Regions from separate parts of the Paenibacillus sp. FSL M8-0142 genome, predicted to be linked through region 3. Evidence: riboswitches for the same ligand, from Rfam matches in the RefSeq annotation. Region 3 holds a riboswitch; each other region holds the start of a gene.
What was found. A riboswitch is a leader RNA that binds a small molecule or an ion and turns the genes downstream of it on or off. The one in region 3 is predicted to bind ZMP and ZTP.
Positions count from the first base shown of each region.

Region 1: another riboswitch for ZMP and ZTP. It lies ahead of NSQ46_RS12810 (tetrahydrofolate dehydrogenase/cyclohydrolase catalytic domain-containing protein); the one in region 3 lies ahead of purT (formate-dependent phosphoribosylglycinamide formyltransferase).
Region 2: another riboswitch for ZMP and ZTP. It lies ahead of rpiB (ribose 5-phosphate isomerase B); the one in region 3 lies ahead of purT (formate-dependent phosphoribosylglycinamide formyltransferase).

Region 1 covers NZ_CP152008.1:2,714,345-2,720,631, forward strand. The annotation lists gene NSQ46_RS12800 (TIGR03943 family protein) at 1-918, opposite strand, end outside; gene NSQ46_RS12805 (permease) at 950-1,960, opposite strand; ZMP/ZTP riboswitch at 2,110-2,189, shown strand; gene NSQ46_RS12810 (tetrahydrofolate dehydrogenase/cyclohydrolase catalytic domain-containing protein) at 2,261-3,109, shown strand; gene NSQ46_RS12815 (Cof-type HAD-IIB family hydrolase) at 3,382-4,182, shown strand; gene NSQ46_RS12820 (MarR family transcriptional regulator) at 4,485-4,919, shown strand; gene NSQ46_RS12825 (NADH:flavin oxidoreductase/NADH oxidase) at 5,025-6,062, shown strand.
Region 2 covers NZ_CP152008.1:464,850-471,136, reverse strand. The annotation lists gene glyA (serine hydroxymethyltransferase) at 269-1,519, opposite strand; gene NSQ46_RS02030 (TIGR01440 family protein) at 1,803-2,387, opposite strand; gene rpiB (ribose 5-phosphate isomerase B) at 2,501-2,959, opposite strand; ZMP/ZTP riboswitch at 3,072-3,153, opposite strand; gene NSQ46_RS02020 (low molecular weight protein arginine phosphatase) at 3,288-3,875, opposite strand; gene NSQ46_RS02015 (manganese efflux pump) at 4,053-4,616, opposite strand; gene NSQ46_RS02010 (L-threonylcarbamoyladenylate synthase) at 4,705-5,766, opposite strand; gene spoIIR (stage II sporulation protein R) at 6,157-6,287, opposite strand, start outside.
Region 3 covers NZ_CP152008.1:2,967,796-2,974,082, forward strand. The annotation lists gene NSQ46_RS13895 (phytanoyl-CoA dioxygenase family protein) at 1-259, shown strand, start outside; gene tnpA (IS200/IS605 family transposase) at 507-980, shown strand; gene NSQ46_RS13905 (YdcF family protein) at 1,438-2,070, shown strand; gene NSQ46_RS13910 (ATP-binding protein) at 2,074-3,519, opposite strand; ZMP/ZTP riboswitch at 3,733-3,814, shown strand; gene purT (formate-dependent phosphoribosylglycinamide formyltransferase) at 3,879-5,039, shown strand; gene NSQ46_RS13920 (MATE family efflux transporter) at 5,424-6,287, shown strand, end outside.

The DNA of each region.
Region 1 (6,287 bases), 250 kb from region 3:
CGCAGCTACAGAGTCAGGATTGGTAAAAATATACGGCGAAGCCGGCTCTTCAATCGCCTCGATCGATTCGGCTTGAATCAGCAGGCGCTCCTCGCCTTCGATTTTCACGGTCTGGACCGTGCCTTCAATCGATACCCAGGTATCATTCTCGAAACGGGATGCTTGCTCTCCGCTCACGAGAATGCCGAACGGAACGGCATCGGCCGTGCAGCACATCAGCAAGAACCGGCTGACGGCAAACATGTTCTTATCCATGCTGTCATCCCTGAACACAAAGCCTTGGACCGAGATGGGCTTGCCGGCAAAGACAGGCTTATACATCTCGATCGCGCCGACGGTCTCGGAAAATATTTCGGGCCTTACCGTGACGGAGGGCATGGCGTACAGCCGCTTGGCCAGCTCCGCAAACTCCACGCTATACTTATCCCTCGGTGCGAACGGATCGACCGGGCTGCTTTCATTTCCGGTTGGGTTCGGTGCGCGGGCGCTGCCAGCGGCATCGGAATCTCCGGGTACATTCTCAGAACCGGTCCGCACATCCGGATTCGGATAGGTGTACACCATGCCCTTCTTGGCTGCCATGCTGCTCGCGAGAGGCTGATCGGGCACCAGCAATCCGAAGAGCAGGGGTAAGGCGAACAATCCGTAGACCGTTAAATTTCGGACAACGCCTCGGGGATGAGGGTGCTCGCAATCGCATACGTCGCCGGCGTCGCCCATTACGGCATGATATACCATGCCGAAGGCAATGAACAAAAGCGGTACCGGACAGAGCAGCAGAAGCGTCTGCATCTGCGGAGCCAGGTAGTATTCAAGGAGATTCGATTCATTTAAGTGCATGACATAAATAGCAAGAGCAGCCAGCAGCAGCGCACGAACAACATAATGAAACCGCGCACCTGCCGATGAATGGTTCATGGAAAGAGCTCACCTCCTTCTTGTTCACGGATTATCCGCCAAGCAGTATGTTCGCGATCAGGGAACCGACAAACACGAGCGTGACGATGACGACACTTAGCGCAATGACGAATCTCGTCTTAAATGCGGCGGATAGCATGAGCAGCGTTTTGAAATCGAGCATCGGGCCAAGCACGAGAAAGGACACGAGAGGGCCCACGGTAAAGGTATGCGTAAAAGCCGAAGCGACGAATGCATCCGACGTTGAGCAGAGCGAAAGGACAAACGCCAGACCCATCATGAACAGATAGGAGGACATCGGACCGCTCGCAAGAGAGAGCAGCTCCTCCCGCGGAATAAATGCTTGAATGCAGGCCGTGACAAACGCACCGAGCACTAAATATTTGCCCATATCCACCATTTCGTCACCAGCATGAACAAAAAGGCTGCGCCAAGTTTTGCTGTGTGCGTGGGATGGCCGGCTTCCGGCGGCTTCGACCTCGGCGGTGAAATCATGGAAGGAGCGCTTTAGCGGGTTATTCTTCACGAAAGCAAATACGAGCAAGCCGATCGTAACGGCAATCATGAAGGCCAGTCCCATTCGTCCGATCGTGATCTCGGGATGCGAACGGAATGCCATCATCGTTGCGGCAAGCACCACCGGATTCAGAATCGGGCCGCTGAGAAGAAAGGTGATCCCGACATAAGCCGGCATGCCTTTTAACATGAGCCGGCGCACAACAGGGATCATGCCGCACTCGCAGACGGGAAGGATCATCCCGAGCAGGGATGCGAACAGGACGCCGGGAACTGGATGCTTCGGCGTTAGGCGGCGAACCCATTCTTCCTTGACAAAGATTTGCAGCAGCGAAGAAATCAGCACCCCGAGCAGCACGAACGGCAGGGCCTCAAGGAAAATGCCGATGAATACAGTTTTAAGCTGCTGCACTTCGGTGCTGCCAAGCAGGGCGAGCCCGCTCCGGGGCATCGTCATGAGAGCCGGGAACAGAAAGAGCAGCGGCAGGAAGAACGGCAGCCATTTGAAAAAAGCCGGAATTTTCATGAAGGCCTCCTGACGAAAAAAATCATCTACGAGGACATTCTATGCTTGGACGAAAGACAACTTTCCAATTTAATCAAAAGAATTACGAATAACTCTTTCCACCGAAGCTATGGCGTATTCCCGCAAGCTCATGGTATAGTAGTAGTACGTAGACTATGCGTTACTGGCGTAGCTTGGGGTACCAAGAGGGAGCGCATAGTTTCATATGCCGTACGCCTGGGCAAGAGGTAAGGAGACGATCATGTCGCCTTGCCTCTTTATGTTTTTATTGACTAACAATGGCGAAGGAGCGGGTTGAACATGAGTACAGAAACGTTGATTTTGGATGGGAAAGCGGTATCGGATGATCTAAAGGTTAAGTTGGCCGTCAAGGTCGAGCAGCTTAAAGCCAAGGGAGTCACTCCTTGCTTGGCTACGATCCTCGTCGGGGATGATCCGGCTTCGGCAACCTATGTGCGAATGAAGGGGAATGCATGCCAGCGCCTGGGGATCGAATCCCGGAAAATCGAGCTGAAGGCGTCGACGACCACCGAGGAGCTCATCGCGGCCATTCGGCAGCTGAATGAGGACTCGGCAGTGCATGGCATTCTGCTCCAGCATCCGGTTCCGCATCATATTGATGAAAGAGCGGCATTCGATGCGATCGCGATCGAAAAGGATGTGGACGGCGTGACCACGCTCGGCTTCTCGCAAAATGCGTTCGGTTTCGCGGACTATCCGTCCTGCACCCCGGCAGCGATTATCGCGATCATGGATTATTACAAGCTTCCGATCGAAGGCAAGCATGCCGTGGTTATCGGCCGCAGCCCGATTCTCGGCAAGCCGGTCTCGATGATGCTGCTAAACCGCAACGCTACGGTGACGATCTGCCACTCCAAAACGAACAATCTAGGCGACATCGTCGCGCAAGGGGATATTGTCGTTGCTGCGGTCGGCAAGCCAAAGTTCATTCAAGGCGAGTGGATCAAGCCGGGGGCGGTAGTGCTTGACGCCGGCTACAACAAAGGCAATGTCGGAGATGTCGATTATGAGGCGTGTGCGGAGCGCGCGTCGGCCATCACGCCGGTTCCGGCAGGCGTCGGGCCGGTAACGATTGCCACGCTGCTGAAGCATACGGTTGAGGCGGCCGAAAGAACACTGAAGTCCTAATCGTGGATAATGCAATGCAAATGAACCGGGTCCTTTTGAAGGCTCGGTTTTCTTTTGAATAGGATGCCGAGAGAAGACTTCCCGTTCCGGCTATATGCGGAGAGCCCTTGTGCGGATTGTCTTTCACCAAGGTTGGGTCACCTAGGATAAGTTAAAAAGCATGATGGATTCGTGTTGTTGGAAGATCATGAGGTATAAATTGTTGCTTGCTCTGAAATGCTTTTCATCATTTACAATACACCCATCAGCTATGAAAAGAGGGGCGAGGGCTATTGAATAAAAAATTAATTTTCTTTGACATCGACGGAACGCTGCTCGATCACGACAAGCGGATCCCGGAGTCGACGCTGGAGTCCATTGAACAATTAAAAGACAACGGGCATGAAGTCGCGATTGCGACCGGTCGCGCTCCCTATCATTTCGAGGAAATCCGCGAGCAGCTCGGCATCGATTCCTATGTGTCCTTGAACGGGCAATATGTCGTTCACCAGGGCAAGCCGATCTACGGGAACCCGATGCCTCCCGAGCAGCTGCAGCAGCTGACCGAGCTGGCGGTGCGGATGGACCATCCGATCATCTATGCAGGAAGCGATGCAATGAAAATGAACGTGACTCACCACGAGCACATCGATTCCAGCTGGGGCGAGCTGAAGCTGACGATCCCGGAATATGATCCGGAGTACTATCTTGGACGGGATATTTTCCAGGCCATTGTGTTTTGCACCGAGGAGGAAGAGGAGGCATATCGGTCCAGCTTTGGAGGAAGGCTTGATCTGGTCCGCTGGGGTCCGTACGGCACCGATGTGCTTCCGGTCGGCGGTTCCAAAGCCGAAGGCATCCGGCAGTTTATCCAAGCGCTGGGCATGGACGTAGCCGATACCATCGCCTTTGGCGATTATCTGAATGATCTGGAAATGCTGTCGTATGTCGGCCATGGCGTAGCCATGGGGAACGCGCCCGACGTCGTCAAGCGCGCAGCCCGACACGTTACCAAGGATGTAGGCGAGGACGGCATCCGGCACGGGCTTCAAATGCTGGGCCTGCTGGATCCAAAACCGCAGGTGATGGCATAAGCAAGCTTTTATAAGCGCGTGCCTCTCCCGACCGGCTCGCAGTATGATATTGCCTGCTGCATGCACGACGTGCTTAGACGGTGCTTGGCGTCGCATCATTTCTTATCGTTCCGATCAACACACGAAAGGCTCGTTCCTTAAATGATAAGGAGCGGGCCTTTTTGCGAGATATCATGCGATGCAACAGGAAAAGCCGTTTGACGGCTGAAATGTGAGCTTGATATGATAAGTTAACAACAGCTGCCTTTCGGGTGGGAGAGACCTGCCATCTGAGGGCCATTAACCTAGAGCAGGTGGGAACGATGTCAACCAATCACAAACAAGATCTCATTACAAGCTGGCTGTCCTTGACGCAAACACAGGCGATGATCACAAATGAACTGGAACAGACGCTTCAGCAGCAGCACGACTTGTCGCTGAACGAGTTTTACGTGCTGTTATTTTTGTTCGAGGCTCCTGAAAAAAAGCTGCGGCTGCAGCAATTGCAAGCGATGGTCGGCCTCAGTCAAAGCGCGATCTCGAGGCTGGTCAGCCGCTTTGAAGCCAAGGGCTGCGGTGCAATGCAGCGGGCGATCTGCGAGAATGACCGCAGGGGGATATATACGTCGCTCACCTCCATTGGTGAAGACAAACTTCAACGGGCAAGAGCTACCGTGCTGAATGTGCTGGAGCAGCAATTCTCTTCTCCGAAATTCCGCCAAGGCGTCCAGAATATGATGGAGATTATGAAGTCCTGATTGTATCGAAATATTGACGAATGCTCCTTCGTCTGTTATTTTAAATGCATGCGCATGCATTTAATTTAGAGGATTACATGACATCAGGAGAGTGAAGGAAACCATATGGAACATTTATTCAGCCCCTTTACGTTGAAAGCTTTGAAACTGAAAAACCGGATCGTGATGCCGCCGATGTGTCAATATTCCGTTACGAACAAGGACGGTATCGCAACGGATTGGCATTATCTGCATTATGTGAGCCGCGCGGTCGGCGGAACCGGGCTCGTCATTGTTGAGATGACGGACGTAGAGCCTGACGGACGAATCTCGGACTACGACCTTGGTTTATGGTCCGATGAACAAATTGCGCCGCTTGCGCGCATCGTTGACGGAATCCACCAGCATGGCGCGAAGGCTGCGATCCAAATTGCCCATGCCGGCCGGAAGGCGGAGGACGCGCAGACGCCTGTCGCGCCGTCGGCCATTCCTTTTGACAATAATTCCAAAACGCCGAGAGCCCTGACGACCGAAGAAGTACAAGAGATGGTGGAGAAGTTCCGGTTGGCCGTACGCCGTGCCGTGCAAGCCGGCTTTGATGCCATCGAGCTGCATGGAGCTCACGGATACTTAATTCACCAGTTCCATTCACCATTAACGAATACAAGAACCGATGCATATGGCCAGGATTTAACGAGATTCGGCGTCGAGGTGATTCAAGCGGCCAAGAGCGAAATGCCTGACGATATGCCGCTGATCATGCGTATCTCTGCAAGGGAATACGTGGATGGCGGCTACGGTATCGAGGAAAGCATTGCGTTCTCCAAGGCATATCATGCTGCAGGGGTGGATATGTTCCATATCAGCGCTGGCGGCGAAGGCCCAATCGCTGCAGAGGGAAGACCGGGTACCCATGCGGCATACCAGGTTCCGCTGGCTCGACAAATCAAAGAAGCCCTGGGCGTACCGGTGATTGCTGTCGGCCGGCTGGATGAGCCGACTCTGGCGAATGCAGTCATCGGCAATGAAGAGGCGGATCTTGTTGCCGTTGGCAGAGGGATGCTGCGCAACCCGTATTGGGCGTTGGAAGCGGCAGCCGTTCTCAAGAAGGATACATCCATTCCAAGACAATACCTCAACGGATTTCCTAAACAGGCGCAATAATCATGAAGAATGCATGGAACGGTTTGCCTGCGTTAACTAGCGGGAAGTAACACGAGATCTCGAAATAATATCAAAATGAGCAATGCTCCATTCCGATTCCATTCATTTATTGGATATGAAAGGTTATCGATGGGTCACGACGACCCTTCGATAACCTTTTTTTGTTTGTCGTCTGGGTGGAATGGCGTGTAATCGCAAAAAATATTTTAAGAATTCATTATTGTC
Region 2 (6,287 bases), 2.5 Mb from region 3:
GTATAATATGGTAAGCTCCATAAATCCTGTCTATTATATCATTCCCTCCGGCCATTTGACACCCGCATAGGTCATGTTTCTTTCGACTCGAAGGGCACGTTAAAGCTCCTCGCCACCCACCCTATATACGGTTCCCATTTTTTCCAACAAAGATGCTCCTTCCAGGATTCAAACGACCTGCCTCTCGCAGCCGAAACCCTCCATATGCAAAAAAAGGGTATTCCTGCAGGTTCATAACCCTGAGGAATACCCACCCCGTCGATCCCGATTAGTACTTGAGGTCCGGATACAGCGGATACTGATCCGTCAGCTCGGCAACCATACGGCCTGCTTTCTCGAGCGTCGCCTCATCCTTCGGAGCCTTCAGCGTCATCGCGATGATCTTCGCGATGGTCACCATGGCCTGCTCATCCATGCCGCGCGACGTAACCGCCGGCGTACCGATCCGAATGCCGCTGGTAACGAACGGGCTGGTCGGGTCGAACGGAATCGCATTTTTGTTGACGGTGATGCCGATCGAATCCAGAACTTTCTCCGCATCCTTGCCGGTGATGTCCAGATTGCGCGTATCCACCAGCATCAGATGGTTATCCGTTCCGCCGGAAACGATGTTCAGGCCTTCCTCAATCAGCGTATCGGCTAGTACCTTCGCATTGTTCACGACATTTTGAGCGTAGGTTTTGAAGGACGGATCCAGCGCTTCGCCAAGAGCAACAGCCTTCGATGCGATGACATGCATCAGCGGTCCGCCCTGCGATCCCGGGAATACGGCCTTGTCGATCGCTTGCGCCCAAGCTTTTTTGCACAGAATCATGCCGCCGCGCGGCCCGCGGAGCGTCTTATGCGTCGTTGTGGTCACGAAATGCGCGTGCGGAACCGGATTCGGGTGAAGTCCAGCCGCAACAAGACCTGCGATATGAGCCATGTCGACCATAAACAGCGCGCCGACATCATTGGCGATCGCAGCGAGCTTCTCGAAATCAATGATGCGCGGATAGGCGCTTGCGCCGGCAACAATCAGACGAGGGCGATGCTTGAACGCCGCTTTGCGGACTTCATCATAATCAATGAGGAACGTGTCCTCTTGAACGCCGTAAGCCACGAAATTGTACAGCAGACCGGAGGCATTGACCGGGCTTCCGTGCGTCAGGTGACCGCCATGGGCAAGGTTCATGCCAAGAACGGTATCGCCAGGCTTAAGCGCTGCAAGATACACCGCCATATTCGCCTGCGCGCCGGAGTGCGGCTGCACGTTGGCATGATCGGCTCCAAACAGTTCCTTCGCGCGGTCACGAGCGATATCCTCGACAATGTCGACACGCTCGCATCCGCCGTAGTAGCGTTTGCCAGGGTAGCCTTCCGCATATTTATTGGTGAGGACGGTGCCCATCGCTTCCATGACCGCTTCGCTGACAATATTCTCCGATGCAATCAGTTCGATATTGCTGCGCTGGCGCTTCAGCTCCAGCTCCATCGCTTCAAGTACAGCAGGATCGTTCTTACGCAAATGTTCCATCATTTTTATATCCTCCTATGATCCAAAATCTTACTATAAATATTCTGTTTCCGTATTACACAGGGCCAACTACCAAATGGGATGTGGAGCAAGCACGTGAAATGTTTCTACAATCGCTGTTGCTCCCGGATTTCTTTGATCTATTGAATTCATCCAAGGTAGAAATCCGTTCACAAAGGCGAACACTACCATTTTTTCGAAATCATTTCACTCCCTTGCCTGCATCTCTTTCTTTAGTTAACCCTACAAACAAGCAAAACAGGATGTCCAAGCCGTTCCAATCGAATCAATTGCATGATCCGGAATCCGCATCCGGCACCTGGCGATAAACGGCCCGCTCTCCGCCGATCAGCTTTGGCCGGGTATAGGCGGCCGTAACCCGAGCCTCGCCGATATACCGCTCACTCGGCCTGAAGGGAACCGCCACGCTGCGCAGATGCATGCCGATCAGCGTCTCGCCGATGTCGATACCCGCATGCGCCTGAATGGATTCCGCCAGGCAAGGCTGCTTCATGCTGCGGTAGGCGCTGGCTGCCATGGAGCCGCCGGCTCCCGGAATCGGTACAGCCGCCACTTCCGTCAAGCCAAGCCGCTCGAGCAGCTCGCGCTCAACGACCAGCGCTCGGTTCAGATGCTCGCAGCATTGGAAGGCCAGCGAGAATCCGTACTCCGCCTGAACCTCGGCAATGCCTTCAAGCAGCTGCTGCGCCGTCTCCAGCGCGCCGCCTGTCCCTATCCGCTTGCCCGCAACCTCGCTCGTGCTCGCGCCGACGACCAGCACCTTGCCCGGTCCAAGCTTCGCCGTCTCGGCGAGCTCGCGGACGATGCGGGCGGTCTGCCCGTTTAAGGAAATGTTGGAAGCATCGCTCATGCCACAGTCCTCCCTTAATAGTCTCTACGTCGCTTCATGCCCTCGTCCCGCACAGCTTGTATGCGGGGAACCGTCCGGAATACAGACCAAATGGCCTTACGGAAAGAAACGTCCTATCCGTTCTTTAGGTAGCGTTCCTCGATCGCCTTGATCTTGTTGACGCGGCCGACATGACGCTCGCCGTGACTGAACTCGGTTGTCAGCCAGGCGCTGACGATTTCCGCAGCAAGACCAGGGCCGACTACGCGTTCGCCGAGCGCGATCACATTGCTGTCGTTATGCTCGCGCGTCGCTTTGGCCGAGAACACATCATGCGTCAGGGCGCACCGGATTCCCGGCACCTTGTTCGCCGCGATGCTCATGCCGATGCCGGTTCCGCAGATCAGAATGCCGCGATCGGCTTCGCCGGACACGACCTTCTCGCATACCGGCAGCGCATAGTCCGGATAGTCGACGGAATCGGAGCAGCCGCAGCCGAGATCCTCCACCTCATGTCCAAGGCTGCGAATAACCTCCATGATCTCCTCTTTCAGGCGAATGCCCGCATGATCCGTGCCTAGTGCAATTTTCATCGATGAAACCCCCTCATATGTTCGCTTTCGCGTGATTAGCTTGTTTCATTATAACCCAAATATCCCGCAAAAGACGAAAAAAGAGCAGTCGGCGCACACGTAGTGCTCCAATGCTCTTTGCCCAGGCGACCGGCCGTATACTCCGGTGCTCCACCGTGGTTTCATCCACTTCGTCGCCAGTTACACCGGATCTATTGTTGTTTCCCCTACATCTTAAATCAATCGTCCGGGAAAGGCAAGCGGCTTTTTTAGCCACGCCTGCAGCTGTGACTTTTCCACTCACGTGCTCTGATGCCAGAGTCATAATTCATCCGCCCGCAGCAAGCGATTACGCCTGCCCGCCCGCATTCAGCTTGTCCAACAAACGAAAGAGCGCCGTCCGAATCTCGGCTGCGGTCGCTTCATACTCTTCCTTCGTGCCGCCGAACGGGTCCGAGATATCAAAGCTAGGAATGCGCTGGCGAAGCTCAATCAACCGTTCGCGATCCTTATCGCTGACATTTTGACCAAGCGCTCGGGCCAGCTCAATCGATGCGTACAGACTGTCTTGCTCCTGCAAATCTGCAAGCACCTTGCTGTCATCCTCAACATATTCCTTTAAGGTATGCATTTTATCGGCCGCGTGAGGAAACTGCCGAATGGCATATTGCTTATGCGATTGGGTTAGAGTCAGAACGAGATCAGCCCATTCCACCAGCTCTGAGGTGAGCGGCTTTGATACGAGCTCGTCCCGGATATCCTGATCCCGCAGTACGGATTCCGCATGATGGGACACCGGCATGCCATCTATCGCCGATACGCCGGCGGATCGCACCTCCAGCGGAATGCCCCGCTGCTTCGCCAGCTTGCGCAGCATCCCTTCGGCCATCGGACTGCGGCAGGTATTTCCGGTGCAGACAAATAGTATCTTTTTCACAGTCTTAAGGCTCCCTCCCGTCAGTATTAGGTCACTAGGGATATTGTATCAAATCTCATCACAAATTTCGCAACTTCTATATTACTTGGACAAATGATTCCACAAAAGTCTACTCTGCCGGTCAACGAATTCCCGCATTCATCCTCATTTCATATCCGGTGTGCCTTACCACCCGTATCAGACAATAAACATCACGCCGAACACAACCAAAATAAGTCCTCCCAGCATCTCGCCGTACTCGCCCAGCTTGCTGCTGACCTGACGGCCCAGCATCAAACCGAGAATCGACATCAAGCCGCCGACCACCCCGAAGGTTACAACGATCAGCGTTACATCATGCACGAACATGCCCAGCGATAATCCGACCGAGAACGAATCGATGCTGACGCTAAGCGAGAACAACAGCATACCCAGCAGTGCGGATGGATGAACGAGCTTGCCCTCGCCTCCGCGAAAAGCGTTATGGATCATATGGCCCCCGAGCAGAACCAGCAATCCGCCGGCGGCAAGCCCGGTAACCTGTCCCAGCAGCAATCCGACATAACGGCCGGCAGCCAGCCCCAGCAGGGGCATCAGCATATGAAACAGGCCGATCAGAAAGCTCATGCCCAGCATATGACGGTGGCGCAGCCCGCCTCGCAAACCGACGCCGATGCCAAGCGAAAACGCGTCTAGCCCGAGTGCAACCGCCATGAGCAGAATCGCCGCAAGCTGTCCCGATTGGACAGACGCCTCCAACATGCCCATTCCCCCAAGTCTCATGGTCTTGTACACCATATGCGGACAAGGGATAAATGATTCCTGATCGGCTTTGGAAAAAAGGCTGCGGTTAATGATCCACGTCGATAACGCGATGTCCTGCCGCCTTCAGCAGCCGGTTCATCACCGCGGCGCCGAGGCCCTCTTCAGGGCAGGCTTCCGCAAGAATGAAGGTGGCGCCGGCCTCGTCGAACCTGCGCAGGCCGGCGTACAGCCGGCGGGCCGCTTCCTCCGGCGCGGCCTGGCGGCCGAGCGGGACCGCCACGTCCGCGCGGTAGCGACCAATGTGCTCGTCGAACGACAGCACACCGGTCACCTCGCCGCGGCGGGCGGCGGCCGCAAGCTCGGCCGCGATGCGGGCCGCTACCGCTTCGGCGTCGCGGCCCTGCACCACGCACATCGCGCCCTTCGGCGCGTAGTGCGTGTATTTCATGCCCGGCGAGCGGGGCGCCGGGCTCTCCGCCTCCCCGGCGGCGCTTGTTAGCGCCGGGTCGAGGCGCACGCTTGCCGCCACCGCGGCAAGCTGCTCGGCCGTGACGCCGCCGGGACGGAGCACCGTCACGGCACCGTCCTCGCCGGCTTGCACGACCGTCGACTCGACGCCGACCCCGGCAGGGCCGCCGTCAAGCACGCCGTCGATCGCGCCGGCCAAATCCTCCAGCACATGGCCCGCAAGCGTAGGGCTCGGCCGGCCGGAGCGGTTCGCGCTCGGCGCGGCCAGCGGGCAGCCGGCCGCGCGAATAAGCGCGAGCGCAGCCGGGTGGTCAGGCATTCGCACCGCGACCGTGTCCAGCCCCGCCGTCACACGGGACGACACGGCACCCGGCTTCACGGGCAGCACCAGCGACAGCGGGCCCGGCCAGAACGCCTTCATCAGCGCACGCTCGGTATCGTTTACCCGAAGCGCCAGGTCATCCAGCTGGGACAAATCCGATATATGCACGATCAGCGGGTTGTCCGAAGGCCTTCCCTTCGCCGCAAATATACGTTCAACCGCTTCCGTGCTTCCCGCATCGGCGCCCAACCCGTAGACCGTCTCCGTCGGGAAGGCGACAAGCCCGCCGCCTGCAAGCACCCGACCCGCTTCAAGCAGAGCCTGCTCCTCTTCCGGAGTTCGGCTGCCGGATTCCATCGATTCAATACCGATACGCCACACCTTCGTCGGTTGTGACTGCGGGTCAACAGGCTGTTCGTTATGTTCCAATTGGCGGCTGTCCTCGCGGCCGCTTGCAGTATGTTCCATTCCCTATCCCAAGCTTTCTGTTTATGAAGTATATTAACCATCAAGCACGCGCCTTGCTGGAGCTAATCCCAATGGCTTTAGAGTTGATACTTTTTGACATTTAAAAAAGCGCTTCGATTCTTCAGTCCCGTCCCGGGTCCCCACCCGGGCAGCCGGTCGCGCTAAAGAGAAAGCACTCTTCTAAATGAAAGTGTATCACACTCGACTCGAATTGAAAATCAAACGGCCTGCATGTCTTCCTATCAATCTTTCCGAATATCATCCTATGCATCCGCTAGATTATCCAAACAATCCTGCCACCCAATTCCAGATCCCGATAAACATATCCCATAAGAAAAACCGGACTTCAGGCTCGGTATCGCCCGCATTGACTGGCTCATCCGCCTGGCTCTTATCGGCTTGCGCCGAGA
Region 3 (6,287 bases):
CCACAAGGAATATCCGATATCGTCAGGGACACCTTGTCCGGCATCGGCGGGAGATGTACTCTTCTTCAACTATCTGACCATCCATGGGTCGGACGTTAACCGCAGCGAGCGAACAAGGCGAAACGTGTTGTTCCAATATCGGGATGCATCGGATCTGCCGACGGCCAATGTTCACTTTGATTGGGGGATGGGGCTGATGGTTAGCGGTGAAAATCCCGACTTTAATAACGTGAAGCCGAAGTACGAGATCGTGGGCTAGCAATGTCATGGCTGAAAAGAATTGTATTCGGATGAGAAGAAAGGATAAATCTCAGCTAAAGGCGACGGTTAAACAGGGATGCTTTGAATCCCTGTTTTTTCATTATGGCTTTAGCCAGTTGAGCTCGCGAAGCGTGCGAAACAAAAAACCACCCGCTATGCGGGTGGAGGGATCGAGGGTTTGACCAACAAGACCATTCCGATAAAATTGAGATGTTCAGGCTCAATAATGAAAGGAATGGTCTTAGATGGCAAACAAGAGCTATAGTTTAGCTCACACGAAGTGGATGTGCAAGTACCACATTGTGTTCACCCCGAAGTATAGACGGAAAGAGATTTATAATCAAGTGAGGAAAGACTTAATCGAAATTTTCAAACGATTATGCAAATACAAGGGAGTGGAGATAATCGAAGGCCACATGATGCCCGATCATGTACATATGTTGGTAGCAATTCCCCCAAAAATCTCAGTATCATCATTTATGGGATACCTGAAGGGGAAAAGCTCACTCATGATATTCGAGAAGCATGCTACCTTGAAGTATAAATATGGTAATCGAAAATTTTGGGCGGAGGGATACTACGTCAGCACAGTGGGCTTAAATGAAGCAACTGTAGCAAAATACATTCGTGAGCAAGAAGCACACGACCAAGCAATTGATAAACTGAGTGTGAAAGAGTATGAAGATCCATTCAGCAAAAACAGTAACAAGAAGAAGTAAACCAGTTTAACTGGTAAGTGAAAGTGACAAATTACACTGAGCCTGAACAATTTTATTGTCAGGCTAGCGTCTTTAGGCGCAGTTTGGCAACAAGGGGTTATACCCCAAGAGCAAACCACCCGTTTGACGGGTGGTTCTGATTTTGCGTGGCAAGCGTCGTGGCTAGCTCGATCTAGTCGCTGCTCCGGCTTCGAGCCGCTCCACCTCGATCTTACCTCTGCCCCATTCATCTAATCCGTATATCTAATTCGTGCATCGATCGCTTACATCTAACCCGTCCTTGATCCTCGCACCTAGTGGACTTAAGCCGGTAAAGGAGCTTATAACCTAATGAAAATACCGGGGGAGAGAACCGGTATGGTAGAATGGAGTCGTATTGAACGGATTCAGCTCCTATCAATTTAAAAATCAACGCTTTGCTGCGAAAAGGCTTTCGAGGAAGATCGGGGGGGAGTTTGTGAATAATGTAAATCGGTCTCGCAAAGTCGTAGGAAGCCGAAGAAAGACGATCCGGCGAATCGTCCTCTCAGCTGCTGCCGTTATCATGGCATATATGGTTTATGCGGCCGTCGCCATATGGACTTACGGAGCAAAGACCGAGCCTGTAAAATCCGATGCCGCCATTGTACTTGGAGCGGCCGTGTGGGGCGATAAACCCTCCCCCGTATTCCAGGGACGCATTGATCATGCCTTATGGCTGTATAAGCATCAGTATGTGGATAAGCTGATCTTTACGGGGGGACGGGGATCGGACCTTGAGTCGGCGGAATCCGAGGTTGCCCGGGATTACGCGATTGCCCGGGGAGTTCCGGAAGCAGACATTCTGATCGAAACGGTGTCAAAGATAACGGAAGAGAACCTGTCCCATGCCCAAGCGGTCGGTGAACAAGAAGGTTTGTCCACGTATTTGATCGTCAGCGACCCGCTTCATATGAAGCGGGCGATGACGATGGCGGACGATTACGGAATGAAGGCATATCCGTCACCAACGGATCGAAGTGCATATCAAAGTTTCCGGAGCAAGGTTCCATTCCTGCTTCGGGAGATGTTTTATTACACCGGTTATGTCGTGCTGTCGCCTTTTCGCTAATATCTATAAAGCGGGCAGCTGAATCGTAAAGCTGGTGCCCTGCTCCGGGGAGCTCTCCACATGGATCGATCCGCCGTGATTGTGGATGATGTTTTTCGTGATCATATATCCGAGCCCGGTTCCGCTGTCCTTCGTTGTATAGAAGGGCTGTCCCAACGACCGGATCTGCTCTGGCGTCATGCCGATACCGTCATCCTGGACGATGATATGGACATCGCTGTCGCTTTGCTGAATGGTCAGCGTGATCGTTCCTCCTTGATCCATCGCCTCCATGGCGTTCTTCAGCAAATTGATGAATACCTGCTTCAGTTGATTCGCTTCGCCGTGAACGTACACGGGCTCGGCTGGGAAACGCGGGATGATCTCGATATTGTTCAGCGCAGCCTGGACCTTCATCAGGGTAACGATTTGTTCGACGATGCCGAGCACGTCAAATGGCTTGCTGACATGGGAGGTTTCCGGCTTGGATAGCACCAGCAGTTCATTGACGATCAGCTCGATCCGTTTGAGTTCCGATTCGATGATATCGAAATACAGCTTATTGCTTTGCTCCGACGAACGAAGGAGTTTAATGAAGCCGTTAATTGACGTGAGCGGGTTACGGATCTCATGCGCGATTCCTGCTGCCAATTGTCCTGCTGTCGTCAGCTTCTCGGACTGCATGATGCGATCCTCTTCCATCTTCTGCTCTGTGATATCTTTGAATATGCTAAGCGCGGCCTTTTCGCCTCTATAGGTGGTGACCAGCGTGATACCGGAGACGATTTTTTGTTGACCGTCGAAACAGCGGATAAGATATGTAACGGGTCCGATTTCCCGATATTCCGCATAACGCGTTCTTCGCCTTGCAAGCTTATGATGCGAAGAGGGATCTACCACGACATCGGTTGAAATTCCGAGCACATCGGAGACATTCGAGGCGTGAAGCAGCCGTAGCGTCGCTTGATTTGCGTACTGGATCATGCCGTACTTTGTAATGAGCGCGGAAAGCGGGAGCTCTTCCAGCAGCTGCAGGAAGCCTTCTTCCTTCTCAACCAGTTTCATTTCCTTCTGTGTCAGCTGTTCCTGCAGCTCGTAAACAGGGGTGAGGTTCTCAAATTGGACCAAGCAATGGCGGAACGGCGATTGCGCTTCAGCGGATGCCGAAAAGTGAAGCTTCAAATCCAGATTCCGTCCGGCAGGATGTTCGTATTTCATGCCAACTTGGAGTGCGGTCACCTGAGAAGGCTTGAGCTGGAAATCTCCCGCCTTGTGCCTAATCACTTCCAGAATTCCGCCGATGTTCGTCCCTTTCAGTGCTCCATCCATTAATTCTTGTTTGGAGCAGCCCAATAACTCACACAAAGCCGAATTGACTTGAAGCACTTCTCCGTCGATTGAAACGATGGCCATTCCGATGATGGCGTGTTCAAAAGCAAAGTCCTGACGCTGGACAGAATAGGGGAGCACGGCAAGTCTCCTTTCAATTGACTGTAAGGTTTGATCACCCCCCTATTATATGTGCTGGATGCGCTTTCATCAATGAAAGGGCGATAGATTTGGTAACTTGCGCGCATGGAACGGATTGGTCAGTGGCCGCTTTCGGTGATTGTCATGAGCGGTCATATTGCATTCATATTGCATTCATGCTCAATATTCAGTATGATTTAGCTGACAATGAGTAGGTCGATGTGTGACTGGCGCTGCATGGGGGAACCATGAGGGAGCACATGGATGACGACAGCCGTACGCCTGGGCAGAGGTAAGGGAAGTTTATTTTCCCTTACCTCTTTTTAATATTTCTATTTTGAAAAGGGGACTGGAGAACGATGTATAAAACGAAAAAAATGCTGCTGCTGGGATCCGGAGAACTCGGAAAGGAAGTCATTATCGAAGCGCAGCGGTTAGGTGTGGAGACCGTGGCGGTAGACCGATATGCCGACGCGCCTGCCATGCACGTCGCGCATCGCCATTACGTCATCGATATGCTCGACGGCGCCAAGCTGCGGGAAGTCATCGAGCGGGAACAGCCTGATCTGATCGTTCCCGAGATTGAGGCCTTGGCCACATCCGAGTTAGTGAAGCTGGAGGAGGAGGGCTTCCGCGTCATTCCTACCGCAAGAGCGGCCAAGCTGACGATGGACCGGGAGGGCATCCGCAGGCTTGCTTCGGAGAAGCTCGGATTGCCGACGGCCGGATACCGCTTTGCGGATAACTATGAACAATTCGAGGTCGCGGTAAGGGAGATGGGCTTTCCTTGCGTAATTAAGCCGCTTATGAGCTCTTCAGGGAAAGGGCAGAGCGTCTGCCGATCGGAGAGCGACATTGAATCATGCTGGAACATTGCAATGGAAGGCGGGCGCGTACAGAACGGCCGGGTGATCATCGAGGAGTTCATCACCTTCCAGTCGGAAATCACACTGTTAACGGTTCGTTCGGTGAGCGGGACAAGCTTCTGTCCGCCGATCGGACATGTGCAGGAAAGCGGTGACTATATCGAATCCTGGCAGCCTCATCCGATATCCGAGCAGCAGATGAAGGAAGCCGAGCGCATTGCGAGGGCCATTACCGATGAATTGGGCGGCTTCGGATTGTTCGGCGTCGAGCTGTTTCTGACCGAGGATCAAGTATATTTCAGTGAGGTATCGCCTCGCCCGCATGATACCGGATTAGTTACGCTGGTCACGCAAAATCTGTCCGAATTCGCGCTTCATGTCCGGGCCATCCTCGGTTACCCGATTCCGGAAATCGTGCTGATCACCCCGGGCGCCAGCCGTCCGTTGAAAGCACCGGGTGAGCTTGAAAACTATAAGATTACGGGCGCCGAGCAGGCGCTCGCGGTACCGAACACTCAGGTTCGTCTATTCGGCAAGCCTGTGACAAAGGCTGGCAGAAGAGTGGCAGTGGCCTTGTCGACCGCAGGCGAGGTGGAGGAAGCGCGATCTCGTGCCAAACAGGCATTGGACAAGCTTGGGGTGGAAGAAGTTTAACGGCAGTGATCACCTTCTTCCGGAATGTGCCTTGTCCGCTTAAGCTTGGGATCAAATCCATTTGAAGAATGCAAAAACTGCCCAATAGCGAGAGGTCAGCCGGATTGCCAACGGCTGGCCTCTTTTCCATAAGAGGTACGTTAGATCCCTATCTGCGAATGGCCATACGATGATCGGAAAGGCAGTGCCATGGAAATTATTTAGATTTTGAATATAAACCTGCATCACTTTTGCCGTTGTTCATGATAAGATACACAAGAAAACAGCATTCGTGCTGCCCGGAAGGCCCATCGCCCGATAAGCGACCCGGTGTGCAGCAGGAAACCATACATATTAGAACAAGATGTTAGAATGGCGAACTTCACATCATAGGAGAATGCACGCATGAAAGATATGACACAAGGCAGTCCGATTAAACTGATCATCATGTTCACGATCCCGCTGTTAATCGGCAATCTGTTTCAGCAATTCTACAATATGGCCGACACGCTCATTGTCGGACGCACGATCGGCGTGAACGCGCTGGCGGCCGTCGGTTCGACCGGAAGCATTATGTTTTTTATTATCGGATTTGCGCAAGGCCTGACGGCAGGCCTCTCCATCATTACCGCGCAGAGGTTCGGGGCAAAGGATATTGCTGGTGTGCGTAAAAGCGTCGGCACGAGCTTTTGGATCAGTATCGTTTTCACGATCGTCCTGACCATCCTTAGTGTCGTGTTTACGAAGCCGGCCCTCGTCATGATGAATACGCCGGTTGAAATATTGGATGATGCTTATTCGTATTTGATCGTAATCAATGCTGGCGTCGGCGCAGCGGTGTTATTCAACCTGCTGGCCAACCTGCTTCGGGCGCTCGGGGACAGCCGCACTCCGCTATTGTTTCTGGTTATCGCAAGTATTCTGAATATTGTGCTGGATCTCGTGTTTATACTCGTCTTTAAGATGGGCGTAGCGGGTGCCGGGCTAGCAACTGTCATCTCACAGCTGTTCTCCTGTCTGCTCTGCCTGATCTATATCCATAAAAAGGTTCCGTTGCTGCAGTTCAAAACGGCTGACTGGTCGATCGATTGGACGTTTATTGGCCAGCATATGCGGGTGGGTTTCCCGATGGGCTTTCAGGCATCGATCATCGCCATCGGGGCGATTATTCTTCAGATTACGCTGAACGGTCTTGGCGCACTGTCAGTTGCGGCTTACACAGCGGCTCAGAAGATCGATATGCTCGCTACCCAACCGATGAACTCCTTC